DNA from 2 places in the Pseudarthrobacter sp. S6 genome. Region 2 is predicted to be linked to the other one. Evidence: predicted binding sites of a transcription regulator. Region 2 holds the regulator's gene; the other holds the start of a gene.
What was found. The regulator HrcA, encoded in region 2, represses chaperone genes, less so after heat shock. The targets are predictions, from matches to a motif close to TTNGCACTCGNNNNNNNCGAGTGCNAA.
Positions count from the first base shown of each region.

Region 1: a site for HrcA is predicted at 3,412-3,438, ahead of groES (co-chaperone GroES). Genes of this name have one in related genera too.

Region 1 covers NZ_CP189581.1:3,173,296-3,192,840, forward strand. The annotation lists gene ACQCS0_RS15090 (ATP-dependent DNA ligase) at 1-418, opposite strand, end outside; gene ACQCS0_RS15095 (dihydrofolate reductase family protein) at 482-1,084, shown strand; gene groL (chaperonin GroEL) at 1,271-2,881, opposite strand; gene groES (co-chaperone GroES) at 2,959-3,252, opposite strand; gene ACQCS0_RS15110 (hypothetical protein) at 3,464-3,847, opposite strand; gene ACQCS0_RS15115 (class I SAM-dependent methyltransferase) at 3,902-5,131, shown strand; gene ACQCS0_RS15120 (shikimate 5-dehydrogenase) at 5,159-5,977, opposite strand; gene ACQCS0_RS15125 (glycoside hydrolase family 3 N-terminal domain-containing protein) at 6,016-7,467, opposite strand; gene ACQCS0_RS15130 (glutamate--cysteine ligase) at 7,809-8,960, shown strand; gene tsaD (tRNA (adenosine(37)-N6)-threonylcarbamoyltransferase complex transferase subunit TsaD) at 9,064-10,212, opposite strand; gene rimI (ribosomal protein S18-alanine N-acetyltransferase) at 10,209-10,757, opposite strand; gene tsaB (tRNA (adenosine(37)-N6)-threonylcarbamoyltransferase complex dimerization subunit type 1 TsaB) at 10,760-11,431, opposite strand; gene tsaE (tRNA (adenosine(37)-N6)-threonylcarbamoyltransferase complex ATPase subunit type 1 TsaE) at 11,431-12,048, opposite strand; gene alr (alanine racemase) at 12,051-13,289, opposite strand; gene ACQCS0_RS15160 (carbohydrate kinase family protein) at 13,338-14,429, opposite strand; gene ACQCS0_RS15165 (6-phospho-beta-glucosidase) at 14,500-15,942, shown strand; gene mshA (D-inositol-3-phosphate glycosyltransferase) at 16,054-17,319, shown strand; gene ACQCS0_RS15175 (formate--tetrahydrofolate ligase) at 17,375-19,057, shown strand; gene ACQCS0_RS15180 (DUF559 domain-containing protein) at 19,179-19,545, shown strand, end outside.
Region 2 covers NZ_CP189581.1:2,257,275-2,267,003, forward strand. The annotation lists gene lepA (translation elongation factor 4) at 66-1,919, shown strand; gene hemW (radical SAM family heme chaperone HemW) at 1,956-3,185, shown strand; gene ACQCS0_RS10795 (DUF4870 domain-containing protein) at 3,307-3,726, opposite strand; gene ACQCS0_RS10800 (DUF3097 domain-containing protein) at 3,856-4,704, opposite strand; gene hrcA (heat-inducible transcriptional repressor HrcA) at 4,852-5,865, shown strand; gene dnaJ (molecular chaperone DnaJ) at 5,943-7,070, shown strand; gene ACQCS0_RS10815 (16S rRNA (uracil(1498)-N(3))-methyltransferase) at 7,073-7,873, shown strand; gene ACQCS0_RS10820 (GerMN domain-containing protein) at 7,883-8,839, opposite strand; gene ACQCS0_RS10825 (PhoH family protein) at 9,226-9,729, shown strand, end outside.

The sequences.
Region 1 (19,545 bases), 920 kb from region 2:
GGGCAACGGCGTCCGTCAGCACCGCTTCGAGGGCGCCGGTACGCAGTTCACCGAGCAGCACGCCGGCGATGAAGGCCTGCTCGCGCTCGGTGGCCGCCGCCGTGAGCAACCGGAGAGTCGCGGCGCGCTCCGCGGCTGATCCAGCGCCTGCGGTGGCAAGCAGCCCGTCCAGCGCAGCGTCGACGTCGGCCAGCGTCAGACTCGGCTCAGCGGCCGGCTCCCCCATGGCCGCCGTCATGCCGCGCCAGCCGATGCCGACGCGGCCCTGCCGCGGCTGGGCGATAAGCAAGCCGACGGCCGTCGCGATGTCCACTGGCTCGAGCCGGCGCAGGAGATCGGCCAGTGCGTCGACCTTCGCGAGCCGGGAGCGGGTGGACGCGACGGCATCCGAGGTTTTCACGAGCTCATCGAGCAGCATGGCATCAGTCTGCCACGGCCGCCGACTCTGGACAGTGCCGGAACGCAGTTCCAGAATGAACGCATGGGAGTCATCGTCGCGAACCTGTTCATCACCCTCGACGGCGTCTACCAGGCACCCGGCGGTCGCGAGGAGGACACCGAGGGCGACTTCCCTTTCGGTGGCTGGCAAGCGCCGGTGTCCGATGACGAGGCCGGCGCGGCCATCGGCGCCGAGATCGACCGCATCGACGCCCTGCTCCTTGGCCGGAAGACCTACGACATCTTCGCGGCCTACTGGCCGCACCAGTCCAACGATATCGGCGGCACGCTCAACCGGGTGCCCAAGTTCGTTGTCTCCAGCACCCTGACTGCTCCGAGCTGGGCGGGCACTACGGTACTGGCGGATACCGCGGCCGCGGGTCGGCTACGCGAGGAGTACGACCAAGTGCACATGTTCGGCAGCGGCGTCCTCATCCGTTCATTGCTCGCGGCAGACGTGATCGACCGCCTCCACCTGTGGCTCTATCCGATCACCCTAGGGCAGGGCAAGCGCCTCTTCGACGCCGGGACTATCCCCGCCTCATTCCGCCTCGCGGAGCCGGCACGCACTTTCCCGAAGGGGGCGGTGTCTCTGGTCTACGAGCGTGCGGGCGACGTTGAAACGCAGGAAATGTCGGCCACGTAGGGGCGACAAAAAACCGGCCCAGCCGAAGCTGGACCGGTTCTTTGTGCGATGACTTGATGCAGAGGCACTGGGCCCACACCGGCGAGGGACCCAAGTCGAGCGAAGCGAGACTTGGGAGCCGGTGGGTGGGCCCACACCGGCGAGGGACCCAAGTCGAGCGAAGCGAGACTTGGGAGCCGGTGGGGACTAGTGGCTGTGGCCTGCGTGCTCGTCTTCGTTTGCGGGCTTCTCCACTACGAGGGTCTCGGTGGTGAGAACCAGCGCAGCGATGGATGCCGCGTTGCGCAGGGCTGCACGGGTGACCTTGACCGGGTCGATGACACCGGCTGCGATCAGGTCCTCATACTCACCCGTCTTGGCGTTGAAGCCGTTGTTGGTTTCGAGCTCGGCAACCTTGGCGGTGACAACGTAGCCGTCGAAACCGGCGTTCTGGGCGATCCAGCGAAGCGGCTGCACCAGCGCGCGGCGGACGATGCCCACAGCAGCGGCGGCGTCGCCTTCGAGTGCCTTGACTGCAGGATCCTCGTCGAGGGCCTTCAGGGCGTGGATCAGAGCGGAACCGCCACCGGCAACGATGCCCTCTTCGAGGGCGGCGCGGGTGGAGGACACTGCATCTTCGATGCGGTGCTTCTTTTCCTTCAGCTCAACTTCGGTGGCTGCGCCGACCTTGATGACACCGATACCGCCGGCCAGCTTGGCCAGGCGTTCCTGGAGCTTTTCCTTGTCCCAGTCGGAGTCGGTGCGGGTGAGCTCGGCGCGCAGCTGGGAAACCCGGGCTGCGACGTCTTCTGCGGAACCGGCGCCGTCAACGATGGTGGTGTTGTCCTTGGTGACCGTGATGCGGCGGGCGGTACCCAGCACCTCAAGGCCAACCGAATCCAGGCTGAGGCCCAGTTCCGCGGAGATGACCTGCGCACCGGTGAGGGTTGCAATGTCCTGCAGCATGGCCTTGCGGCGATCGCCGAAGCCCGGAGCCTTGACGGCAACAACGTTCAGGGTGCCGCGGATGCGGTTGACGATCAGCGTGGACAGGGCCTCGCCCTCAACGTCTTCGGCAATGATGAAGAGCGGCTTGGAGCTCGCCAGCGCCTTCTCCAGCAGCGGCAGGAAGTCCTGCACGGAGGAGATCTTGCCCTGGTTGATCAGGATAAGGGCGTCTTCGAGAACGGCTTCCTGGCGTTCGGAGTCGGTCACGAAGTACGGGGACAGGTAGCCCTTGTCGAACTGCATGCCTTCGGTGAGGACCAGCTCGGTCTGCGTGGTGGAGGACTCCTCGATGGTGATCACACCATCCTTGCCGACCTTGCCAAATGCCTCGGCGAGGAGCTCGCCGATTTCGTCGCTCTGGGCCGAGATAGCTGCCACGCTGGCAACCTGGGTGCCTTCAACCGGGCGTGCGTTCTCGAGCAGGCGGGCTGCAATGGCTTCTACGGAAACCTCGATGCCGCGCTTGATCTGGCCCGGAGCGGCGCCCGCCGCAACGTTGCGCAGGCCTTCCTTGACCAGGGCCTGGGCGAGCACGGTAGCCGTGGTTGTGCCGTCGCCGGCAACATCGTTGGTCTTCGTGGCGACTTCCTTGGCCAGCTGCGCGCCAAGGTTCTCGTACGGGTCATCAAGCTCAATTTCACGCGCGATGGTGACGCCATCGTTGGTGATGGTGGGTGCCCCCCACTTTTTGTCGAGGACAACGTTGCGGCCGCGGGGGCCGAGCGTCACCTTGACAGTGTTGGCGAGCTTATCGATGCCGGCTTCAAGCGACCGGCGGGCAGCGTCGTTAAACGCAAGCTGCTTTGCCATGGTTTTGTCCTTTCAAGACAGAACCCCGCACAGCTGACCAGCGGAATGCATGATCAGCGGCACGGGGATCCAAAGAGTTACTTTACGACGATCGCCAGAACGTCGCGGGCGGACAGCACGAGGTACTCGTTGCCACCGGTCTTGACTTCGGTTCCACCGTACTTGGAGTAGATGACAACGTCGCCAACGGCTACGTCGACAGGCACGCGGTTGCCGTCTTCGAAGCGGCCGGGGCCTACTGCAACAACTTCACCCTCCTGCGGCTTCTCCTGTGCGGAGTCCGGGATAACCAGGCCGGAAGCCGTGGTCTGCTCGGCTTCGAGCGGGCGGACAACAATACGATCCTCAAGAGGCTTAATAGAGACCGACACTCGGACCTCTCCTTCTACGTCAGCGAAATTTGTGGACAGTTGAGCTGTTTCGCCGTGGCTGGCAAACCGTCGTCGCGGTGCCGGCAGCAGCCTGGCTGGCAGCTCGTCATGTGTTAGCACCCTCCTAGGGAGAGTGCTAATGATGACTCTATGTTTTGGTTAGCACTCGGTCAAGGCGAGTGCCAGAATTATGTCTCCGGCGAACAGCCTTTTACCGGCCGGTGAGGTCCTCAAGGTCGACGTCCTCGTCGCCGTCGTCCCCTTCTTCGACTATGCCCCGCTGCAGATACAGAACCACGGCGCCGCCCACGGCAGCCAGCAGCGAGACCACCAGCATGATGATGCCGCCTACGCGTGCTCCGGCGTATAGGCCGCGAATCTCCCCTGCCTCATCCGTGGCGTCCTGGATGTTCTTGCCGCCCACGGAGTAGACAGTGGCGTTGAACGTGTCCAGGAAGAAGATGATCACGAGCAGCGCGACGCAGACAACGGCCACTGCGGATCCTGCAATCAGCGCGGGGCGGGCGAACTTCACCAGGTCCGGCTTACTGGCTTGCGGTGGTCCGGACGGCTGGGTGCCTGCACTGTCTTCCATGCCTTCAACCCTAGCCGGATCTGGCCACCGGCCCCCTCCACTAGGCTTGAACCCATGGCTCAAGCACCGCAGGACCAGATCGCCCCACTGCTCACGAGCGAAGGCTGGGAGCTCCTGGCGTCCCTGGGCCCGTACCGCGAGGACAAGGCGTTCGAACTCAACGCGGCCCTACGCAAGGCCGGTCACTCCCCCGCATTGGTCTCCGCCGTCCTCACCCAGTCCCGGCTCCGCACCAAGGCCGAGCTGAAGTTCGGCGAGTTCGCCCGGAGCATGCTCTTCACGCAGGCCGGGCTGGAACAGGCCACGCGTCTCACGGTCGCGGCAAGGCATGCCGAGCGCTTTGCGCAGGCCGGCGTCCGCCATGTGGCTGACCTCGGGTGTGGCCTTGCCGCGGATTCCCTGGCCTTGGCATCAATGGACATCACGGTCACGGCCGTGGAGATGGACGAAACCACCGCCGCCTGCGCCACGGTCAACCTGATCCCCTTCCCCAACGCCACGGTGGTGCATTCGGACGCCACCACCGTCCCTTTGGACGGGGTCGACGGCGTCTGGCTGGATCCCGCACGCCGCGTCACCTCCACGTCGGGTACCAAGCGGATCTGGGATCCTGAGGCATTTTCACCGCCCCTGTCCTTTGTGGAATCGCTCGCGGCCACCGGGCGCGCCGTTGGCGTAAAAATGGGCCCCGGCATGCCGCACGAGTCTGTTCCCGCTGGCTGCGAGGCGCAGTGGATATCGGTGGGCGGCGACGTCACCGAGGTGGCCCTGTGGTTCAACTCCGTGCGCCGGCCCGGAATCCGCCGCGCCGCGCTGCTGCTTGGTGCGCAAGGTGCCGCCGAGCTGACCAGCGCTGACGACTTCGACGGCGGTCCCGCGGCGCCGGTGGGTCCGGCAGAGAGCTACCTGTATGAGCCCGATGGTGCGGTGATCCGTGCCGGCCTGGTGGCCGACGTCGCGCTTCAATTGGGCGGGCACCTGCTGGACGAGCACATCGCCTATATCTGCGCTCCGGAACTGGTGGACACGCCCTTCGCCCGGGCGTACAAGGTCCTGGAAGTGATGCCGTACAACGTCAAGGCGCTCAAGGCCTGGGTGAAGCAGAACGGCATCACGGTGTTGGACATCAAAAAGCGCGGCACATCGGTAACCCCGGAGGAACTGCGCAAGCAGCTGTTCGCCGGCAACAAAGGTGCAGGCAAGAAGGCCGGACAAAAAACAGCCACCCTGGTCCTGACCCGTATTGGGGAGGACCGGGTGGCCATCTCGGTGGAACCGGTCTGAGACCGCGAACGCTCCCGAGACCGGGCCCTACTGGGCGCGCATAAAGTCCTCGGCGGCCCGGACCTGCTCGTCGGTGGGCCGCACGCCGGTATAGAGCACAAACTGCTCGAGCGCCTGGATGGTCGCCACCTCGGCGCCCGTGATCACCTGTCTCCCGGCGGCCCGGGCCGTCTTGATCAACGGCGTCTCGGCCGGCAGCGCCACAACGTCGAACACCACTTTGGCTGCCGCGATGGCATGTTCCGGGAAGGACAAGGAGTTCACTTCCGGGCCGCACGCCATACCAATGGGCGTGACGTTGATGATCAGGTCCGCCGTCCCTCCGTCGAGCGTTGCCCGCCACTGGAACCCGTACTGCTCAGCGAGCGCCCGGCCGGCGTCTTCGTTCCGGGCGATGACCGTGACGTCCGTGAAGCCTGCGTCGCGCAGGGCCGCGACGGTGGCCTTGGCCATGCCGCCGGCACCCTGGACCAGCACCGAGTAATCCGTGGGCACGGCGTTGCCGGCAAGGAGCTGCTCGATGGCGGTGTAGTCGGTGTTGTAGGCCAACAGATGCCCGTCGGTGTTCACGATGGTGTTGACCGAATCGATGGCCTTGGCGGAGGGATCCAACTCATCCACGAGGGCCATCACGTCCTCCTTGTACGGCATGGACACAGCGCAGCCGCGGATGCCCAGGCCCCTAACGCCGGCGATCGCCTGGGCCAGGTCGGTGGGGGCAAAGGCCTTGTAGATCCAGTTCAGGCCCAGCTGGTCGTAGAGGTGGTTGTGGAACCGGGTCCCGTTGTTGCTGGGCCGGGCCGACAGCGAAATACAAAAGGTCATGTCTTTATTCAGAATGGGCACCCGACCATTAAACCGCCGTTGAGCGATTCGGCGATGTGTTACGGGCAACCCGTCCCGGCCGGATAGCTTCCGACGGCGGCGGGCAGCTTTCCCGGTGCAGTCGCCTTGCCTGCCAGGACGGCAACCAGTGCGTCGAACGCACCCGGGGTCCGGCCGTACAGCGCAATTTTCACCGGCGCGCTGGAATCCTGTAGCGGCCACGGCGCATCCAGGGCGACGGCGATATCGCCCCCGACCGGCCGCCCGGCGTAACCGATAAGGCTGACCAGCGGGCCCGCCCCGGTGCCAAGCCCGGCCTTCGCCGCGGCCGCCTCAAACCGTGCCCGGTCCTGCGCTGATCCGCCGGCGATCCGGAGGCTGCCCTGGACGATTGGGGTGCCGCAGTGGCCGGAGAGCACGGTGACTGCAGCCGCGGAGACCCGCGCCGAGATGTCGCCGCCGCTGCCGGGGGCTGCGCTGGCAGGGGCCGAGCCGGCGGGCGGCGAGGTGACGCGGCCGCGCCAAATCATCATGGTAGCCACCCGGATGGCTGCTTCGTCCAGGCGCGCCGCGGGCAGGGTTCCGGCCGCCACGGCGCTGACGATGGCCGCATGGGACTGCCCCACGTCCGTGGGCATCAGCAGCAGGTCCGCGCCGGCAGCCAGCGCCGCCGTTGATGCAGAGCCGCCCGGGTATTGCTTTTGGACTGCCCTCATATTGAGGGCATCGGTCACGGCCACACCCTTAAAACCCATGCCGCGCAACGCAGCGTAGGTGGGGCCGGACAACGACGCCGGGACGCCGGGTTCCAGGGCCGGTACGGCGATGTGCCCGGTCATGACCATAGGCACACCGGCGGATATGGCTGCCCGGAAGGGCTTCCAGTCCCGAGCCTCGAGCTCTGCGATGCCCGCGGGCTGCACCGGAAGGTCCTGGTGCGAGTCAACCGTCACGGAGCCATGTCCCGGGAAGTGTTTGAGGGCGGGCAGGACGCCGGCCTCCTGCATGCCCTGTGAGAACCCCACAGCCAGCGCTCCCGCTGCGTCCGGGTTGCCGGACATGGACCGGGCACCGATGGTTGGATCTGCGGGCCCGATGGTCACATCCGCCACAGGCGCGAAGTCCACGGTGAAGCCCAGCGACCCGAGCTCCGCGGACAGGGCGCGGCCTGCATCCTTGGCGAGCGGCACATTTCCGGCGGCTCCGTAGCTCAGGGCTGTTGGCCATTCGGTCAGGGGCGCACCGAGCCGCGCCACGATCCCGCCCTCCTGGTCCACGCCGATGAGCCCGGGCCAGGGCCTGCCGTCAGCTTTTGTGGCCTGGGCCAGCCGGGCGTTGACCGTCGCCATGGCAGCCGGATCCGCCTGGCCGCGGGCGTCGAGCGGGACGTTGTCGCCCATGATGATGGACCCGGCCAGATGGAGGCGTTCAATGGTTGCGGCCTGGGCTTCGGCGTCGGTACCGGCATACAGCGGAATCAGCACCTGACCGGCTTTTTGCTCCACCGACATCGCCGTCACGGCGGCAGCGGCGGCATCCTGGTCCCGCTGTTCGGGGCCCCAGCCCAGCGGCAGCAGCCCGGGGTCAGGTGAGGGGGAATCGGACGGAGGTGCCGTCGTCGGACGCTCTGACCCCGGGGTCAACGCCGGCGCGGGGCTGGAGGTCACCGGGGTGGTTGTGGGAACCGCCGTGCAGGCCGTCATCGCGGCCACGGCGGCGGCCGCGAAAAAGAGGGTGGATTTGTGAATACACTCACGGCTCCATATGAACAAGGCCATCATGACGATGCTACCCCTGCACTAGACTTGAACGCGGCGCGTGCCCAGTGCTATCCGAACAGTTAGGGGAACGCATGAAGATTGATTTCGCTTCATCGAAGCAATCAACTCTTGGTGTGGAGTGGGAGCTGGCACTGGTGAACGGCGAGACCGGCGAACTGGCATCGGTCGCCAACGAAGTGCTCAGCGGCGTGGTTGCCAAGCACCCCGAACTCAACGAAGACGACGAACACCCGCACATCAAGCAGGAACTCCTGCTCAACACCGTGGAGCTGGTCACCGGCATCTGCGAAACTGCCGCCGAAGCCAAGGAAGACCTCAGCCGCTCGCTGGCCGCTGTCCGCGAAATCACCGACCCCATGGGCGTGGAGGTCTTCTGCGCCGGCAGCCACCCGTTCAGCCCGCCGCAGCTGCAGCCCGTGACGGACAAGGCCCGGTATGCCAAGCTGATCGACCGGACCCAGTGGTGGGGCCGGCAGATGGTCATCTATGGTGTGCACGTCCATGTGGGCCTGGACCGGCGCGAAAAGGCACTCCCCGTGCTGGATGGGCTGGTCAACTACTTCCCGCACTTCCAGGTGCTCTCTGCGTCGAGCCCGTTCTGGGGCGGCGAGGACACCGGCTACGCGTCGCACCGCGCCCTGATGTTCCAGCAGCTGCCGACCGCTGGCCTGCCCTTCCAGTTCCCCTCCTGGGGCGAATACGAGTCCTACGTCCAGGACATGTTCACCACCGGTGTGATCGACACCCTGTCCGAGATCCGCTGGGACATCCGGCCCGTTCCCAACCTCGGCACCATCGAAATGCGCATCTGCGACGGCTTGGCCACCCTGGAGGAAGTGGGCGCGATTGCAGCCCTCACCCAGTGCCTGGTCGATGAATTCTCCACCACCTTGGACAACGGCGGCACTATCCCCACCATGCCGCCGTGGCATATCCAGGAGAACAAGTGGCGCGCCGCCCGCTACGGCATGGAGGCCATCATCATCCTCGACGCCGCCGGCAACGAACGGCTGGTCACCGACCACCTCCTGGAGACCCTGAACCGGCTTGAGCCGGTGGCCGCGAAGCTCGGCTGCCCCGACGAACTGGCCGACGTCGAAAAGATCATCCGCCGCGGCGCGGGGTACCAGCGGCAGCGCCGCGTCGCTGCCGAGCACGGCGGCGACCTGCAGGCCGTGGTGCTGGACCTGGTCAAGCAGATGCGGAACGGGCCCACTGGATAACCCCACCCGTTTGCGCTATCAGTTGCGGTCCCTAACCCGGCGGTTTGGGGACCACAGCTGATAGAGCAAGTTGGGTGTTCGGCGAGCAGGTCAGGCAGGCAGGTCAGGCGGGGAGTGACACCGCGGTGACCGGCATCGAGGAGTCGGGGGCGAAGCGGATGCCGCTGGGCCCGATCCCGGCCATCACCAGCTGGGCACCGAGGGCCGCCACCATGGCGCCGTTGTCCGTGCACAGCTCCAGCGGCGGCACATGAAGCTTGATTCCGGCGGACGCACAGCGCTGACCGGTGAGTTCCCGCAGCCTGGAGTTGGCTGCCACTCCCCCGCCCAAGAGAACGTCTTTGATGCCATGCTCGCGGCAGGCCAGGACGGCCTTGGACGTGATGACGTCCACCACCGCTTCCTGGAAGGCGGCGGCGACGTCGGCCACCGGCACCTCTTCGCCGCGGGCCTCGAACTGCTCGACGCACCGCGCCACTGCCGTCTTCAGGCCGCTGAAGGACCAGTCGTAGCGGTGTTTTCCCGGCGCCTCGGCGGTGCCCATGTACTTGGGCTGGCTGAGGCCGCGCGGGAACCGGATGGCTTTGGGGTTGCCGGTGCGGGCGAGCTTGTCGATGGCCGGGCCGCCCGGGTAGCCGAGGCCCAGGATGCGGGCCACCTTGTCGTAGGCTTCGCCGGCGGCGTCGTCGATGGTGGAGCCGAGGAGCCGGACGTCGCTGGTGATGCTGTTGATCTTCAGGATCTCGGTGTGCCCGCCGGAGACCAGCAGGGCACCCAGGTTCTCCGGGAGACGGCCGGCCTGACCGAGCCCAACCGCGAGGCTGGCGGGACGGCCGGCCCTGCTGCCGGCGGCAGCACCGCCGTCGGGGTTTACATCCAGCAGCCCGACGCCGACATGCGCCACCAAATGATTGATGGCATACAGCGGCTTGCCGGTGGACACGGCCAACGCCTTCGCGGCGCAGACCCCCACCATCAGGGCGCCTGCCAGCCCGGGGCCGGAGGTGACGGCAATCGCGTCCACGTCCGCCAGGGTCACGTCGGCGTCGGCGAGGGCCTGCCGCAGGGTGGGCACAAAGGCATCAAGGTGTGCGCGGGAGGCGATCTCGGGGATCACGCCGCCGAAGCGGACGTGCTCGTCCATCGAGGAGGACACCGTGTTGGTGAGAAGCGTGGTGCCGCGGACGATGCCCACGCCGGTTTCGTCGCAGGAGGATTCGATGCCCAGCACCAGGGGCTGCGAGCTGTTCATGCCTTGCCTGCTTCTGTTGTGGGGTCCGGGGCTGGTGCCGGGTCGGCTGGTGCGGGGGCTGTGCCTTCGGGGACCAGTTGCAGCCGCATGATGAGGGCGTCAACCCCGTCGCGGTAATACCCGCGGCGGACGTGGATCTGCTCGAAGCAGAACCGCACGTACAGCTGCTGCGCCCGGGGATTGTCCGCACGGACCTCCAGGAGGACGTCCGCGGCCCCTCGGAGCCGGGCTTCATCGATCAGCCGGGTCAGGAGCCTTGCGCCAATGCCCCGGCCTTCACATTCAGGCACGACGGCGATGGTCTGGACATCCGCGATCGGCTCGATGCACATCAGGCCGGCGTAGCCCACAATGTCCCCGCCACTTTCCGCCACGAGGTAGCGGCGCGTTTCGTGCTGGGACAGTTCGGACAGGAACATGTGCAACGGCCATGCGTCCGCCGGGAACAGGCGCTGCTCTAGAGCGTCCACTGCGGGCACGTCTTCCAGGGTCATATCCCGGAACACCACGCCGTCGACGCTGGAACTGTCTGCGCTGGTAGGCATGCTCACAGGGCCCGCTTCCGTGGGCCCGGGACCTGGGCGTCCGACTCGCGGAGGTACAGGGGCGTGGAGTCGAGCAGTTGCTTGCCGGAGGCGAGCCGGGCCAGGGCGAACTGTCCGAGGTAGAGAGCGTCGGGCTGCTCATTACTGAAACCCGGTTCGGCGCGCAGCACGTCACTGTAGAGTCCGGCGCCGGCGCCGTAGGCCGGGAGGTCCGGGAGGTCGGCGGCGAAGCTGACGTGCGGGCCGTCCTCAAGCTGCGGCAATTGGCCGTCGGCGAGACTGTACCGTGCCCAGTAAACCTCTTTGCGCCGGGCGTCCGTGACCACCAGGAATTCGGCCGCGGCCTCGGTGGACTCTGCCACTTCCAGCGCCACGGCGTCCAGGCTCATCAGCCCGTACAGCGGTTTGTCCCAGACGAAGGCGAGCGTCCTGGCGGTTGCGATCCCCGAGCGCAGTCCGGTGAACGGGCCTGGGCCCACGCCTGTCACGATCGCGTCGATGTCCCGGCCGGTGACGCCGGCAGAGGCAAGCAGGTCCTCGATGCCGGGGGCCAGAACTTCGGCGTGGCTGCGGGTGTCCTCGGTGGAGAAACTGGCCACAACGCCTTCGAGGGCGTCGTCCGAGACCAGCGCAGCACTGGCCACGGCGGAGGTGTCGATGGCAAGAATAAGCATCAGGGTGTCCCTTCGAAGGCCCCGCCCAGGGCAGGCTTGGTGCTCCAGCGGGGACCGAAGCCGCGCAGCACGATGGTGCGGGGCTCGTCGAGGTCCTCGGTGTCGAAGTCCAGGATTTCGGTGTGGGCGGGGTTGGGTTTCCGTTCCGCCGGATCCGTCTCCCCGTCCAGCCCGACCGGTTCCAGCCCGATCGCCCGGTGCAGGTCCACTTCCAGCCGGCTCTCGCTCAGGTGCTCCACCCGGCCGCGTCCCCACTCCACCACGGTCACGGCCGAGTCCAGCGTATTTTCCAGGTCAATGTCGTCGATTTCCGACGCCGATCCCAGCCGGTACGCGTCCACGTGCACCAGGTCGGGGCCACCGGGCCGCGGGCCGTCGGGCAGGTTGGGGTGGATACGGACCAGCACAAAAGTGGGCGAGATGATGCCCGCACGCACACCGAGGCCTTCGCCGAGGCCCTGCGTGAAGGTGGTTTTCCCGGCACCCAGCTCGCCGGTCAGTACCACCAGGTCCCCGGCCTGCAGCTCCGCACCCAATGCGGCGGCGAGCGCGTGGGTCTGGTCCGCCGTTGTGACCCTCAGCGTCTCTTCCCAGTGGGGCATCACTGCCGGGGCCATGCTCACGGTGTTGCCTGCCCGGCGTCGGGATTTCCCACGGCAGGATGGCCGACGGCGGGACTTTCGTTAATGACCCGGCGTGGCACCCGCGGGCTGATCCGGGTCACGATCTCGTAGTTGTTGGTGCCGGCGGCGACCGCCCAGTCGTCCGCCGTGGGACCGCCGTCGTCCCCGTTACCGAACAGCACCGCTTCGGCGCCGAAGAGGTCCGCGCCGGCGGGGCCGATGTTGCCGAGGTCGATGACCATCTGGTCCATGGCGATCCGGCCCACCACGGGGTAGGTCCGGCCGGCCACCCGGACGGGACCGCCGGTGGCAATGCGGGGCACGCCGTCCGCGTAGCCCAGCGGGATCAGCGCCAGGGTGCTGGGGCCGCTGGTGCGGTAGCGCAGGCCGTAGGAAACGCCCTGCCCATCCGGGACCTGCTTGCACTGGGACACCAGGGTGCGCAGCGTCATCGCGGGACGGAGACCCAAATCGGCGGAGGTCTGGCCTTCAAAAGGCGAGAGGCCGTATATGCCCAGGCCCACGCGGACCATGTCAAAGTGGGTATCGGGGCGCGACAGCGTGGCCGGGGTGTTGGCCAGGTGGCGGACTTCGGGGTCCACACCGGCGTCCTCAGCCACGGCCAGCACCTCGCGGAAGGCCGCCAGCTGATCGTCGGTTTCCGGCCGCTCGGGTTCATCCGCCACGGACAGGTGGGAGAAGATGCCCACCACGCGCAGGAGGCCCTGGTCCTGGTACTCCATGGCCTCGCCCAGCAGCTGGTCCCAGGCATCGAGCGCTACGCCGTTCCGGCCCAGGCCCGTGTCCACTTTCAGGTGGATCCGTGCGGGACGTTCCTGGTCACGCGCGGCGGCCACAATCCGGTTCAGTTCCCAGCCGGAGCAGCCGATGTCCACGCCGGCAGCCACCGCTGCGGCGAAGTTGCTTTCCGCCGTGTGCAGCCAGGCCAGCAGGGGGGCGTCGATGCCCGCGGCCCGCAGTGCCAGCGCCTCGGAGATATGTGCGACCCCCAGCCAGGATGCGCCGGCTTCGAGGGCGGCCCTGGCTACAGGAACCGCGCCGTGTCCGTACGCGTCAGCCTTCACCACGGCCATGACCTTGGCGGGCAAGGCGGCGTCCGCCAGCCGCCGCACGTTGTGGCGGATTGCGTCCAGGTCTATAACGGCGGACCGCTCGTACCGAGGATCGGGTCCTGAGGCCGCGCGGAAGTCACCTGTTGTTACGGGATAAGTCACGCTAGTGATTCTAGTGCGGGCGCTCAGGGCGGGATAATCGCGGCGCCCTCAGGCATCGGACAGGTGCGCGATCGTGGCGGTGGCCCGGCGCTGGGCCGCGAGCGGTATGTCGTGGAGAATGTCGGCCAGGAAGCCGAAGCGGCGGAGCCACTGGCTGCTCTGGCGTTCCGGCCTGGAGTTGGCCCGCTGCCACCAGTCTGCGATGTCTCCCCAGCCGGGTGCCGCCAACGAACCGCCCACTTCCTGCACGGCGAGGGAGGCGCAGAGGTTTGCGAAGCGAAGCCTGTTGCCCAGCGGCCAGCCTGCCAGGCTGCCCACGATGAAGGCCGCGTCGAAGCAGTCCCCGGCGCCGGTGGGATCCAAAGCAATGACCGGCGGCGACGGTACCCACTCCTCCTCCCCCGTCTCCGAGTCCACGGCCATGGCACCCTGCGCGCCGAGCGTCACCACGGCCACGGGCACGCGATCGGCGAGGGCGTACAGCGCGGACCACGGATTGTCCTTCCCGGTGAACGCCATGGCCTCGCGCTGATTGGGCAAGAATGCATGGAAGTACTGCAGGTTGTCCAGCCGGACCCGTGACCATTCACCGCTGGGATCCCACCCCACATCCCCAAACAACTTCACGCCTCCCTTCTGCGCGGCCACGGCCCAGGGTTCGATCTCGACGCCCAGCTCGGCAATGCCGGCGAGCGCCCGGGGCGGTGAACCAATCAGTTCGGACGACGTCACGGGGGCCGGGTGGCCGTGGGTCACCAGCGACCGGTCCTTCGCCACGCAGAGCGAGACGGTGACCGGCGAATGCCACCCCTCGACTTTGCGCGACATACTCAGGTCCACGTGCTCTTGCCGGGCCAATATCTTCCAGTTGTAGTCCCCGTAACCGTCGTCCCCGAACGCGGCGGCCAATCCGGTGCGCAGTCCCAGCCTCGCCGCCGCAATGGCCTGGTTCGCGACGCCGCCGGGGCAGCTGCCCATGCCATCGCTCCAGATTTCCGTGCCGGGCTCGGGCGCGTGGGGCAGGCCGGTGAAGATGATGTCCTGGAAGACCGTGCCGGCGAGGATCAGGTCGAACCCGCCGCCAGACTGCGCGCGGACGGTTGCGAGCGGATCGAAGCGGCGGTCCGGGATGGCGTCCATGTCCGGCAGACTACGCCCTGCCGCGGCCCCACGGTAGGGGCGCGCCTGGCGGAGGCCTACACTGCTGACTATGCGGCTTATGATTGCCGGCGGCGGCGGATTCCGCGTGCCGCTTGTCTACCGAGCGCTGGCGTCCGGCGCGTTCGCGGGGCTGGTCAGCGAGCTGGTGCTGTTCGACGTCGATCCCGCCCGCCTGCGAGCCATCAACGCGGTTCTGCATGCCATGCCGGAGTCCGACGGCCGCCCCGCCGGCGGCCCCACCGCTGGCCCTCGCTCCGGTGTCCGGCCGCCCGCCGTGCGTTCCACCACGTCCCTGCCCGGGGCCCTGGCGGGGACAGACCTGGTGTTCGCGGCGATCCGCCCCGGCGGCACGGCCGGCCGGATCCACGACGAACGGGTGGCCCAGGACCTCGGCCTTCTTGGCCAGGAAACCACCGGCGCGGGCGGCATCTCCTATGCGCTGCGCACCATCCCGGAAATGCTGGACCTGGCACGGCAGATGCGGGAGTTCTGCCCGGACGCCTGGCTGATCAACTTCACCAACCCGGCGGGCATGGTCACCGAGGCCCTGCTGCCTGTCCTGGGCCGGAAGGTCATTGGGATCTGCGATTCCGCGGGCGGCTTGGTGCACCGTGCGGCCCGCGCGGCCGGCCTGCCGCTGCCGGACGGAAGGCTCGACGGCGTGGGCTACTTCGGACTGAACCACCTGGGCTGGCTCTACCGGCTGGAGTCCGGCAGCCAGGATCTGCTGCCCGGCCTGCTCTCGGACCCGGCCGCCCTCAGTACGTTCGAGGAAGGCAGGCTGTTCCCGCAACCGTTCCTCAAGGAACTCGGCATCCTGCCCAACGAATACCTCCACTACTACTATCAGCGGGACAGCGCCACCGCGGCCATGCGCGCCATGGCCCAGACCCGCGGCGAGTCCATCCACCATCAGCAGGCCGAGCTGTACCCGCGGCTGGCCTCAGCCGGCCCGGACGCCTACACCCTGTGGGACGCCGCCCGCCGCTCGCGGGAGGAAGGCTACCTCGCCGAGGCACGGACCCACGGCGAGCAGCGCGACGAGGACGACCTCGCCGGCGGCGGCTACGAACGCGTGGCCCTCGCCGTGATGCGCGCATTGGCGGGGGCCGGGGAGGCCCAGCTCATCCTCAACACCCCCAATACGCTTCCGTCCGATCCGGGCGGGGGTGCCGCCCCCGGAAGCACCACCACGGAACCGGCCATTCCGGGGCTGCCGGCGGACGCCGTCGTCGAGGTCCCCTGCACCGTAACGCCCGACGGCGCATTGCCGCTTCCACAGTCAGCCCCGGGAGCGGAGCAACTCACCCTGCTCCGGCGCGTCAAGGAGGTGGAACGGCTCACTGTCCGGGCAGCGACGCACGGAGACCGGACGGCCGCCGTCGACGCCTTAAGCCGGCATCCCCTGGTGGACTCCCCCGTGTTCGGGGCCAAGCTGCTGGCCGGCTACGAGCGCGCCTTCCCTGCGCTGCTGGAGCTTTGGCGCCGCTAGGGGTTGCTGTACATCACGTGCCGGAATGCCGTCCGGGGGCGGCTGGAGTAGTGTTTTACCGAGCGGGCAACAGCCTGAGGCCCGCCGCGCCAGCGCTGGGAAGGAGAAGCCATGACATTGATCCGCAGGGTCGCTTTACTCTCCCTCCACACCTCCCCGATGGAACAGCCCGGCTCCGGCGACGCCGGCGGGATGAACGTCTACATCCGGGAGCTGGCCTCCGCGCTCGCCGAGACCGGCGTGCAAGTGGAGATCTTCACGCGCTCCACCTCAGCCAAGCAGGCCGCCGTCGAACATCCCTTCCCCGGCGTGTGCGTCCACAACGTGCTGGCCGGCCCACCGCGGAAGATCCCCAAGGAAGAACTGCCGGCGCTGCTCCACAGCATGGTGGCCGAGATCGACCAGATCCGGCAGCGCCAGCCGCACGGCCGCTACGACGTCATCCATTCGCACTATTGGGTGTCCGGGATCGCCGGACTGGAGCTCTCGGAACTTTGGGGCGTGCCGCTCGTCCACACCATGCACACCATGGCCAAGGTCAAGAACCTCCTGCTGGAGTCCGGCGAACAGCCCGAGCCGCGGCGGCGTGAGGAGGGCGAGCACCGGATCGTCGACGGCGCCGCCCGCCTGATTGCCAACACCACGGCCGAAGCCGAAGAGCTGGTGTCCCACTACGGTGCAGATTACGACCGTATCGATGTGGCGCCGCCGGGCGTGGACCTCAGCACCTTCACACCCGCGTTCCGCCCGCGGTCCCGGGCCGAACACGGTGTTTCGCCGGAGACGTTCCACCTGGTCTTCGCCGGCCGGATCCAGCGGCTGAAGGGCCCGCAGATCCTGCTCAAGGCGGCTGCCCTGCTTCGCGCCCGGCGGCCCGGGATCGATCTGCGGCTCACCATCCTGGGTGCCCTCAGCGGCAACAAGGACTTCAACCTCCGGCACCTGATCTCGGAGTCCGGAATGGACGACGTCGTCACGCACCTTCCCCCTGTCAGCGCGTCTGACCTGGCGTCCTGGTTCCGGGCGGCTGACGTTGTGGTGATGCCTTCCTACAGCGAATCGTTCGGGCTGGTGGCCATCGAGGCGCAGGCCTGCGGGACCCCCGTGGTGGGCACCCGGGTGGGCGGACTGTCCCGCGCCATCTGCCATGGCCGGACCGGGCTGCTGGTGGACGGGCACCACGCCTCGGACTGGGCGGACGCGCTTGAAGCCATGTACGACGATCCGGACACCCGCGCCGACATGGGGCGGGCCGCGGCAATCCGCGCGGAGAACCTGGGGTGGAACCGCACTGCCGCGATCACGCTCGAGACTTACCACGCCGCCGTCGAACAGCAGCTGGCCAGCGGGCTGATCCCGGCGGTTCCGGCACCCTAAGCGGTGGTCAGCCGCCGTCTGCCTTTAGTACCCGGCCCCCAACAAAAGGACAAGGATGTCTGAACAAAATTCCCTCAGCGACCTCAAGATCGCACGGCAGGCACCGATGAGGCCCATCGAGGAGATTGCAGCTGCCGCGGGCATCAACGCCGCCGCTCTGGAACTTTACGGGCGGTACAAGGCGAAGGTTGATCCGGCGTTGTTGACTGCGCCGGCGCCCGCCGGAAAGGTGGTACTCGTCTCTGCGATGTCGCCGACGCCCGCCGGCGAGGGGAAATCCACCACCACGGTGGGGCTCGCCGATTCGCTGGCCCGGGCCGGGCACAAGGTGATGATCGCGCTGCGGGAACCCTCGCTGGGCCCGATCCTGGGAATGAAGGGCGGCGCCACTGGCGGCGGCTACTCCCAGGTGCTGCCGATGGACGAGATTAACCTGCACTTCACCGGTGATTTCCATGCCGTGACGTCTGCGAACAATGCCCTGATGGCGCTCGTGGACAACCACATCTACCAGGGCAACGAGCTGAACATCGACCCTCGGCGGATGACGTTCAAGCGGGTCCTGGACATGAATGACAGGTCGCTCCGCGAGGTCATCATTGGCCTGGGCGGTCCCACCCAAGGTGTGCCCCGGCAGGACGGCTTCGACATCACCGTGGCTTCGGAGATCATGGCGGTTTTCTGCCTGGCCACCAGCCTGGCCGACCTCCGCGAGCGCTTGGGCCGGATCACGTTCGGCTACACGTACTCCCGCGTTCCGGTCACCGTGGCGGACCTCGGCGTCCAGGGCGCCCTGACCCTGCTCCTGAAGGAAGCCATCAAGCCCAACCTGGTGCAGACCATTGCCGACACTCCCGCACTGGTGCACGGCGGGCCGTTCGCCAACATCGCGCACGGGTGCAACTCGCTGATTGCCACCCAGACGGCCCGGCGGCTCGCGGACATCGTGGTCACCGAGGCCGGCTTCGGCGCAGACCTGGGCGCGGAGAAGTACATGGACATCAAGGCGCGGATCGCTGACGTGGCGCCGTCCGCCGTCGTGGTTGTAGCCACTGTCCGAGCGCTCAAGATGCACGGCGGCGTGCCCAAAGACCGGCTGACGGAACCCGACCTTGAGGCGCTGCAGGCCGGCGTCGCGAATCTTCGGCGGCACGTGCACAACGTGGAGAAGTTCGGGGTGGCACCGGTGGTGGCCATCAACAGGTTCTCGTCCGACACGGAAGAGGAGCTGGACTGGCTCTTGGAGTGGTGCGCGGCGGAGGGGGTCCAGGCTGCGGTGGCGGATGTGTGGGGCCGGGGCGGCGGTGGCGACGGCGGCGACGAGCTGGCCGCGAAGGTCGCCGCCGCGGTTGCTGGGCCGAACAGCTTCCGGCATCTGTATCCCTTGGACCTGCCCGTGGAGGAGAAGATCCGGACCATTGCGCAGGAGATCTACGGCGCGGACGGGGTGGACTTCTCCCTCCCCGCCCTGAAGCGCCTGACGGACATAGAAAAGAACGGCTGGTCCGGGCTTCCCGTCTGCATGGCCAAGACCCAGTATTCCTTCACCGACGACGCCTCCCGGCTGGGGGCTCCCAAGGGCTTCACCGTGCACGTCCGGGACCTGATCCCCAAGACCGGCGCGGGTTTCATCGTGGCACTGACCGGTGCGGTCATGACGATGCCCGGCCTCCCCGCCGCACCCGCCGCCATGCGTATGGACGTGGACGACGCCGGCAACCCGGTAGGCCTCTCCTGACCCACGTTGCTCTATCACTTTGAGCTCTTATTCCGGGGCCAGAGTGACCAAAAGTGATAGAGCAACGGGAGCTGTGGATAACTTCTGCGGGAGAGATTGGCTTCGGGCGACAATGGTGCGCATGCGACCCTCCGCACCTCTGCCGTTCAGCCTTTCGTCCGCTCCGTTCACAATCCATGAGGCGCGGGCTGCCAGCCTGAGCAGCGGAAGACTTCGTTCCTCCGACCTCGCGTCCGCCGGACGGTTGCTGTATCTGCCCACGGGCTGGGACTTTGAAATCCGGGGCCTTGCCAGGGCACTCTCCGCTGCCACTCCGGGCGCCTGGATCTCGCACCCGACGGCCGCCGTCGTGCTTGGGCTCTGGCTTCCTACCTGGTTCCGCGACTGCCGGGAACTCCATCTGAGCAAGCCCAGGAACCTGCCACCGGTGCGGCGCGAAGGCGTGGTCGGCCATACCGTCCTTGCCTTTGATGGGGAGATCATGATGC
Region 2 (9,729 bases):
AGCCGCAGGGTGCCTTCGGTGCGTCCTGGCGGCGGTCGCACGAATGTCAACAGTAAGGACCCTGCGTGTCTCCCATGGCCCGCACCGCCCCGGTGCCCGCCGCGACTGATCCGGCCATCATTCGGAATTTCTGCATCATCGCGCACATTGACCACGGTAAATCCACCCTGGCTGACCGCATGCTGCAGTTCACCGGGGTGGTTAAGTCCCGCGATATGAAGGCCCAGTATCTGGATCGCATGGACATTGAGCGCGAACGCGGCATCACCATTAAGTCCCAGGCGGTCCGCATGCCCTGGGAGCTCGACGGGACCAGTTACGCGCTGAACATGATCGACACCCCCGGTCACGTGGACTTCACCTACGAGGTGTCCCGTTCGCTGGCGGCCTGCGAAGGGGCAGTACTGCTTGTTGACGCGGCGCAGGGCATCGAGGCGCAGACTCTCGCGAACCTCTACCTGGCAATGGAAAACAACCTCACCATCATTCCGGTGCTGAACAAGATCGACCTCCCGGCAGCTCAGCCCGAGAAGTACGCGGCCGAACTGGCCAGCCTGATCGGCGGCGACCCCGACGACGTGCTCCGCGTCTCCGGCAAGACCGGCATGGGTGTCGAGGTGCTGCTGGACAAGATCGTCCGCGACCTGCCGGCCCCAGTGGGGGACCCAAACGCCCCCGCGCGCGCCATGATCTTCGACTCCGTCTACGATACGTACCGCGGTGTGGTCACCTACGTCCGTGTGGTTGACGGCATGCTGCACCCCCGTGAACGTATCCAGATGATGTCCACCCGGGCCACCCACGAACTCCTGGAAATCGGGGTGAGTTCCCCGGAGCCCACCCCTTCCAAAGGCCTCGGCGTGGGCGAAGTGGGCTACCTCATCACCGGTGTGAAGGACGTCCGCCTGTCCAAAGTGGGCGACACCGTCACCAACCTGGCCAAGCCTGCCACTGCCTCCCTTCCCGGCTACGCCGACGCCAAGCCGATGGTCTTCTCAGGCCTGTATCCGCTGGACGGCACGGACTATCCTGTGCTCCGCGATGCGCTGGAGAAACTGATGCTTAACGACGCCGCACTGGTCTATGAGCCGGAAACGTCCGCCGCGCTGGGATTCGGCTTCCGGGTGGGCTTCCTCGGCCTGCTACACCTCGAAATCACCAGGGAGCGGCTCGAACGCGAATACAATCTGGACCTGATCTCCACGGCCCCCAATGTGGAGTACGAGGTAACGCTGGAGGACAAGAAGGTGGTCCACGTGACCAATCCCAGCGAATACCCCTCCGGCAAGATCGCCGAGGTCCGCGAGCCTATGGTGGCCGCCACCATCCTTGCTCCGAATGAGTTCGTGGGCGCCATCATGGAACTTTGCCAGAGCCGCCGCGGTGTTATCGGCGGCATGGACTACCTGTCCGAGGACAGGGTCGAAATCCGGTACCGGTTGCCGCTCGCTGAGATCGTGTTCGATTTCTTTGACATCCTTAAATCCAAGACCCGGGGCTACGGCTCGCTCGACTGGAAGGCTGACGGCGAGCAGGTGGCCGACCTGGTCAAGGTGGACATCATGCTCCAGGGCGAACAGGTGGATGCCTTCTCCGCCATCACGCACCGCGAGAAGGCTTATGCCTACGGTGTGATGATGACCGGCAAATTGCGCGAGCTTATTCCCCGCCAGCAGTTCGAAGTACCCATCCAGGCTGCCATCGGCTCCAGGATCATCGCCCGGGAAAGCATCCGCGCCATCCGCAAGGACGTTCTGGCCAAGTGCTACGGCGGCGACATTTCCCGTAAGCGCAAGCTGCTGGAGAAGCAGAAGGAAGGCAAAAAGCGCATGAAGATGGTGGGCCGTGTTGAGGTTCCCCAGGAAGCCTTTATCGCTGCGTTGACCACTGACGAGTCCAAGGACAAGGCCAAGAAGTAGTGATCACAGTGGCCGGCAACACCGGAGGCCCCTGCAATGCCTAGCATCCTTCCGCTCGGCGACCCGGCGCCGTCGGACGGTCTGCTGCCCGCCCAGGCAGTGGACGGTGCGGCACGCCGGGCCTTCGGACTGTACGTGCATATCCCGTTCTGCGCGGTGCGCTGCGGATACTGCGACTTCAACACCTATACGGCCACCGAGCTGGGCGGCGGAGCGTCGCAGGACGCCTACGCCAGCACGGCTGTGTCCGAAGTCGACTTTGCCGCCACCGCCCTGCGGGACTCCGGTCTGCCGGACCGTCCGCTGAGTACAGTCTTCTTTGGCGGTGGCACTCCTACGCTGCTCCCCGCGGAAGACCTCGCCCGGATCCTGACTGCCGCCGTCGGGCACTGGGGCCTGGAACCCGGCGCCGAAGTGACCACCGAAGCAAACCCGGACTCGGTCACCCCCGCATCACTGCAGGTGCTGGCCGACGCCGGTTTCACCCGGGTGTCCTTTGGCATGCAGTCCGCGGTACCCCATGTCCTGAAGGTCCTGGACCGCACGCACACGCCCAGCCGTGTGCCGCAGGTGGTCCAGTGGGCTCGGGACGCCGGACTGGCCGTGAGCCTGGATCTTATTTACGGGACGCCGGGGGAGTCCCTGGCGGACTGGCGGTTCTCCCTGGAGACGGCGCTGTCCTATCAGCCTGACCACATCAGTGCCTACGCGCTGATCGTGGAGGACGGCACCAAGCTGGCCGCCCAGATCCGCCGTGGTGAAGTCCCTGGAATCGACGACGACGACCACGCCGACAAGTACGAACTCGCCGACGAACTGATCGGCGCGGCGGGCCTCAGCTGGTATGAGGTCAGTAACTGGTCCCGGACGCCGGAGCAGGCATGTCGGCATAACCTGGCGTACTGGCGGGGGGACGACTGGTGGGGCATCGGACCCGGTGCACACTCACACGTCGGCGGAGTGCGGTGGTGGAACGTCAAGCACCCCACGGCCTACGCCGGACGGCTCGCGCAGGGGCTGTCACCGGCCGCCGGGCGGGAAACGCTCGACGCCGAAACCCGTGATGTGGAGCGCGTGATGCTTGAGGCCCGGCTCGTGTCGGGGCTGGCAACGTCAACGTTGGGTGAACACGGCCGGCACGCCGTGGCCGGGCTCATCGCGGACGGCCTGGTGGAGCCGCCGGCAGCCTTCCACGGCACGCTGGTTTTGACCCTGAAGGGGCGCCTGTTGGCCGACGCCGTGGTCCGCAGGATCCTGCCGGACTAACAGTGGTGGGCCCACGCCCGCAGGGTTCCCTGGCCGAGCCTGCGAGCTTAGCGCGGCGGTCCCTTCCCAACACTCGCAAGCTCGCGTCGGGGCCCTCGGGACGCCGCTTAGCGGGTGGGGACTACTTGATCCAGCGCAGGTTGTACTGGTAGCGGTGCGGCTGGCCCTTGTTGACATGGATGCCTGCGGCCACCGAGAAGCAGGTCAGGGCAATCCAGATCAGGGTGGCGATGACAGCGAAGATGTTTCCCACCACCGGAATAAACACCAGGACATTGGCCACCAGCGCAGCAATGGTGGGCGGCAGGCTGAAGTTCAGTGCTTCCTTGGATTCCTGGGCGGTAAACGGCCCGCGCTCACGGAAAATCAGGTAGATCAGCAGGGACGGAACACAGCCGAGAATCCCGCCGAAGTGCGCCAGCGTGGCCCACTGGCGGTCTTCGCTGGCCGTCAGCGGCAGCGCATTTGCCGGAACGCCCTGGTACTCGGAACGGCCCTGGCCGCCGTGATCGTCCCGGTGCTCGCGTGCGTTTTGTGCCACGGTTTTCTTCCTTCGAAAGTGCAATGGTGCTGGGTTGGAGAGTGCCGGACTGAAAGCAACTGCAGCGCCCGCAGTACCAAGAATACTGGTTCGGCCACCAAATGCCGCCGCGCGGAGCCGGATCCGGCGTTAAGGCACTGTCAGGAAGTCGATGACTTCCTCCACCCGCCCGAGCAGTGACGCCTCCAGGTCCGCATAGCTGCGGACTGCGCCCAGCAGCCTTTGCCAGCCAAGCCCGATATCTTCCTTCGTGGAGTGCGGCCAGCCGAATGCTGTCAGGATGCCGGTCTTCCAGTCCTGCCCGCGCGGCACCACCGGCCACTGTTCGAGGCCCAGGACCGCGGGCCGGATGGCTTGCCACACGTCAACGTAAGGATGACCGACGATAAGAACGTTGCCGGCAGCGCCGGGGGAAGCCAATACGGCGGCAGCGATGCGCGACTCCTTCGAACCCGGCACCAGGTGGTCCACCAGGACCCCCAGCCGGCGGCCGGGACCGGGACCGAACGCGGCCACCGCCCCGGCGAGGTCATCAATGCCATGCAAAGGTTCGACGACGATGCCCTCAACGCGGAGATCGTCACCCCAGACCTTCTCCACCAGTTCGGCGTCGTGCTTTCCTTCCACCCAGATTCTGCTCGCCTTGGCCACTTGGGCACGCTGGCCGGCCACGCGGACTGAGCCGGACGCCGTCCGGCCGGCCACCACGGGGGCGGCCTGCCTGGGCGCCGGGGGAACGAGCCGGATGGGCTGCCCCTCCAGGAGGAACCCGAAGCCGAGTCGGAAGGACCGGGACTTTCCTCGCCGGTCTTCGAGGGCCACCACATGCATGCCGCCGGACTTCTCCACCCGGGTCACCGCTCCCACCCAGCCGGACTGGACATCTTCAAGGACCATGCCGCGCGCCACGGGAACCTCAGGAAGTTCGCTCCTGACGGGCGCGGTGATCTCCTGCGGACCCCAGTTCTGGTAGTGCATGGATTGATTCCGCCTCGCCGCTAGATCCTGGCCCGGAATTTCGCCCGGAGCGGTACCAATGCTAACAACGGGGTGACTCATATTAGACTGTTAGCACTTAGGCATGTCGAGTGCTAACCCCGCAGCGATCACGGATGGAGGTGGAGTATGAGCGAGCCGCGCAAACTCGAAGTACTGCGCGCCATCGTGGAGGACTATGTGCACTCCCGCGAGCCAGTGGGTTCCAAAGCGCTCGTGGAACGCCACCACCTTGGCGTGTCCAGCGCCACCATCCGCAACGACATGGCGGCTTTGGAAGACGACGGCCTGATCACCGCCCCGCACACGAGCGCAGGAAGGATTCCCACAGACAAAGGCTACCGGCTGTTTGTGGACCAGATTTCAGCGGTAAAGCCGCTTTCCCAGGCGGAACGGCGGGCAATCCAGGCGCTGCTGGAGGGTGCAGACGATCTGGATGACGTCCTGGACAGAACCGTCAGGATGCTGTCGCAGCTGACCAACCAGGTCGCCGTCGTGCAGTATCCGCATCTGAGCCGCGCCACCATCCGCCACATCGAATTCGTCCTGCTTGCGCCGCAGCAGGTACTCGTGGTCCTCATCGCCACCACCGGCAAGGTAGAACAGCGTGTGATCGACGTAGGCCTGGACCTTGGCGACGACGCCGTCGCGGCGTTGCGGGCACACTTCCTCGGATCCCTCGCGGGCATCTCGCTGAGCCGACTGGCGCCCTCGCTGCCGGGGGTCGTTTCGTCCGTCAGCCCGGGCCAGCGTGCGGCGGCCCAGGCATTGGCCCACGGGCTGGAAACGCTCGCCCACAACACCCGCGAGGAACGCATGGTCATGGCCGGAACAGCAAACCTCGCCCGCTCCAATGTGGATTTTCCGCTCAGTATCGGACCAGTCCTCGAAGCCCTCGAGGAGCAGGTTGTCTTGCTGCGCCTCTTAGGCGACATGGCGCAGGATCCGAGGGGGGTGGCAGTCAGTATCGGGCGTGAAAACCCGTACGACGGGCTCGCGGAAGCCTCCGTGGTGGCCACGGGCTACGGACCAGACAGCACCGCCAAGATCGGTGTGCTGGGCCCCACCCGGATGGATTATCCCACCACCATGGCCGCCGTCAGGGCAGTAGCCCGTTACCTTTCAAGAATTCTGGGTCCGTAACAGTACTACGGTCCAGGCACGAAGAGCAGTGCCGGCAGCCCGCCTGCCGGCAGTACAACAAGGAAGAGATACGAACTTTGAGCAGCCACTACGACGTCCTCGGAGTCTCGCCGGAAGCCACCGGGGAAGAGATCAAGAAGGCCTACCGCAAGCTGGCCCGCACTCTTCACCCGGATGTAAACCCCGGGGATGATGCTTCGGACCGCTTCAAGGCCGTGACCCACGCCTACGAGGTACTTTCGGACCCGCAGAAGCGCCGGATCTATGACACCACCGGCAACGAGAACGGAACCGACAACGGGTTCGGCGGCGGCGGATACTCCGGCCAGGGCTTCGCGTTCCAGGATATCTTCGACACGTTCTTCGGCGCGGGCGGCTCCTCCGGCCCCGCGTCCCGGGTCCGCCGCGGCCAGGACGCACTGATCAGTGTCCGGATCGAACTGCGCGATGCCGTGTTCGGCGTCAACCGGAAACTCGAAGTGGACACCGCGGTCACCTGCCCCACCTGCAACGGGTCATGCTGCCGCGAAGGCAGCCACCCTGTCCGCTGCGATATCTGCGGCGGCAGCGGCCAGGTTCAGCGTGCGGTGCGCTCCATCCTGGGCCAGGTCATGACGGCGGCCCCGTGCGGCAGCTGCGAGGGGTTCGGGACGGTTATCAAGGACCCTTGCAACGAATGCAGCGGACAGGGCCGCATCCGCAGCCGGCGGTCCCTGACCATCAAGGTGCCCGCCGGAGTTGCCACAGGCACGCGGATCCAGCTCTCCGGGCAAGGCGAAGCAGGCCCGGCCGGAGGACCATCCGGGGACCTCTATGTGGAACTACGGGTCAACAACGACGCCACCTACGCCCGCGACGGCGACGACCTGCACGCAACGCTGCACATTCCGATGACAGCCGCCGCCCTGGGCACCGAGCTGTCACTGGAAACCTTTGACGGACTGCAGGAGATCGACGTCAAGGCAGGCACGCAGTCAGGGGAGATCATCACGCTCCGCGGACTCGGCGTGACGCACCTGCGCGGTTACGGCCGCGGGGATCTGATGGTCCATCTGCAGGTTGAGACGCCAGCCAAGCTGGATGCTGCGCAGGAGGACCTCCTGCGGCAGCTGGCGAAGCTTCGGGGCGAGCAGTTCACGGAAGGCAAACTGGCAGCCAGCGGCGGCGTCTTTGCCAAGCTGCGGGACCGGTTCGGTAACCTGTAGCGGTGAGCAATCCCGTTTTCTTCAGCGGTGCCGGGTCGCTCGACGAGCTGGTGCCCGGTGCCCGATTTGTCCTTCAAGGGCCGGAGGCACGCCACGCCGTGACCGTGAAACGGCTATCTCCTGGAGAGTCCGTGGACCTTGCCGACGGCGCCGGAAAACGGCTGACGGGAACTGTTGTCTCGGCGTCGCCTGCAGAGCTTACCGTGCAATGCTCCGCCGTCTCCGTGGAGGACCGGCACGACATCCGGCTGGTGCTGGTGCAGGCCCTCGCCAAGGGGGACCGCGACGAACTGGCCGTGGAAACGGCAACCGAACTCGGGATTGACGCCGTAATTCCCTGGCAGTCCGAGCGCTCAATCGTCCGCTGGAAGGGCGAGCGTGCGGCCAAGGCCCACGCGAAATGGCAGTCCGTGGTCACGGCGGCCGCCAAGCAGGCACGCCGCGCCTGGATCCCCGAGGTGCGCGCCGCCGTCGAAACGGCAGGCCTTGTGGCAGCAGTGGCGGCAGCGGATCTGGCCGTAATCCTGCACGAAGATGCTGTCCGGCCGCTCCGGTCCGTCCTGGAATCATGGCAGGGTGCCCAGGGTGCCCAGGGTGCCCAGGGTGACGCCGGAGCCCAGGAAATTCTGCTCATCGTTGGCCCGGAAGGCGGAATCAGTCCCCGCGAAGTCACCCGGCTTTGCGACGCCGGCGCCATGACGGCCCTCCTGGGACACCACGTCCTCAGGTCATCCACGGCCGGACCGGCGGCGGTTGTCCTGGCGAGCGATGTCCTGGGACGCTGGACAGCGCCGGTCTCCTGAAGCGGCCTGCTACCGGACGCTGAAGTTCCGCGTGTCCAGATTCAGCTCCTGGCTGCTGCCGGCCGTCTCCACCTGCGAAACACGGAGCTCATAGTTCCCGGCGGACAGGCTCAGCGCAAGCGTGAACACTCCTGCCTGTGCCGCTTCGGCCGCTGCAGTGCTCTCCCCCGTGAGGTAGGGCGTCTTGTTCCCGTTCGCTTCGGCCCGCAGGATCTGCCAGCGAAGTTTACCGCCCGGAACCGTGCTGCGGCCGGTGATCTTGACGCTTCCGCCTGCAAGGTCTGTCCCTTCCTGCGGATCGATGATCCAGACAGGCGCCACCATTCCGGCAGCCCGGGACATGGGGTCGCCAAGCTGGACGTGGTTGAAGGCAATGTAGTCGGTGTGGCTATCCACCAGGATCCTGACCTGGATCTGCTGTCCGGAATCGATCAGGCCGGAACTCGCGGCCGCCGCCGTAGCGGTAAAGACCAGCTGCTGGATAGCGCGGCCGGCCATGTCAGCGTCGAGATTGCTGTTAAAGGCATCCTCCGAGACGTCGACGGTAATGACGTTCTTGCCGGAGATGGAGGAGGCGAGTTTCTCGGGATTCTGCCAGGGCGTGAAGAAATCCGGGTCAAGCGGCTTCTCCGACATCATGGCCCGCAGGGCGCGTGTCACGGGATTCTCCTGCTCCGGCACGTCCCGGAACTCCCGGTACAGGAACACGTTGTTGTTGCTTCGGCCAATCCAGTAGACGGGTGCCTTGTTGGAAGACTGTGTGGTTTCCAGGGGCGCGCTGGTGGAGGGGCCCCCGGGTGAGCCGGTGGCCGCCTGGCTGGGGTTTGCCGTCGGGGTGGTCCCGGGATTGGGCTCCGCGATGCAACCGGTGAGAAGGAGGAATGCTGCCAGTAGACCCAGGAGGCGTTGCGGACGGAAGCGCGGTGCGGCGCGTCTGGCAGTAAGGGGGGTCGCTGTTTCCGGCACTCTCGTGGCCTGTCCTTTCCCGGCTGTGAAATGGTGAGGCCTGGGCCCCGTGAGCCGGTCCCCGGACGGCTGTGATTTCCAGCATGGCATAGCCGGTTCTGCCAAAAGCACCAAATTCCGGCTGCCGGCGTAACTGCAACGGGAACGATACGCGCCTGATATGAAGTTGATACCTAATGACAGCAACCGTCCCGCAGCACGGCGGTGACGGGCACCCGTCCCGGCGACCGCCGGGCGCTGCCGGGAGGTGCCGGGAGGTGCCTCCTAGCGTAAGATGGAAGGACTCCGCTGGCTCCTGCGTGCTCGGCAACAGCCCCGCCCACACAGCAGCCGGCGGCACTTTAAGTTTCGAACTGGAGGAGACCACAGGCCTGCGGGCCAGCACCATGACTGAATCAGCGAACGGAAAGCGCCGGCTCAATACTGACGGCGCCGCCGCAGAATTCCCCCATTCACTTCCTGGTGTCCGGACGGAGGTGGTTCTCTTTGACAACTCCGACCAGATGGTCCAATCCCTCGGCAGCCATGACGAGGCCCTGCGTTACATCGAAGAGCAGTTCCCGTCGGTTAACTTCCACGTTCGTGGAAACGAGCTATCCATCAGCGGCCCCGCCAACGAAGTTCCGCGCATTATGCGGCTCCTGCACGAGGTGCGCGGCCTCGTGGCCCGCGGCACCGTCATCAGCCCCGCGGTGCTGCACCAGCTCGTAGCGCTGCTGCGCAGCCAGTCATTGCAGAACCCTGTGGATGTCCTCACCCATGACATCCTCTCCAGCCGGGGGAAGACCATCCGGCCCAAAACCCTGAACCAGAAAAACTACGTGGACGCGATTGACGCGAACACCGTGATTTTCGGGATTGGCCCTGCAGGCACGGGTAAGACCTACCTC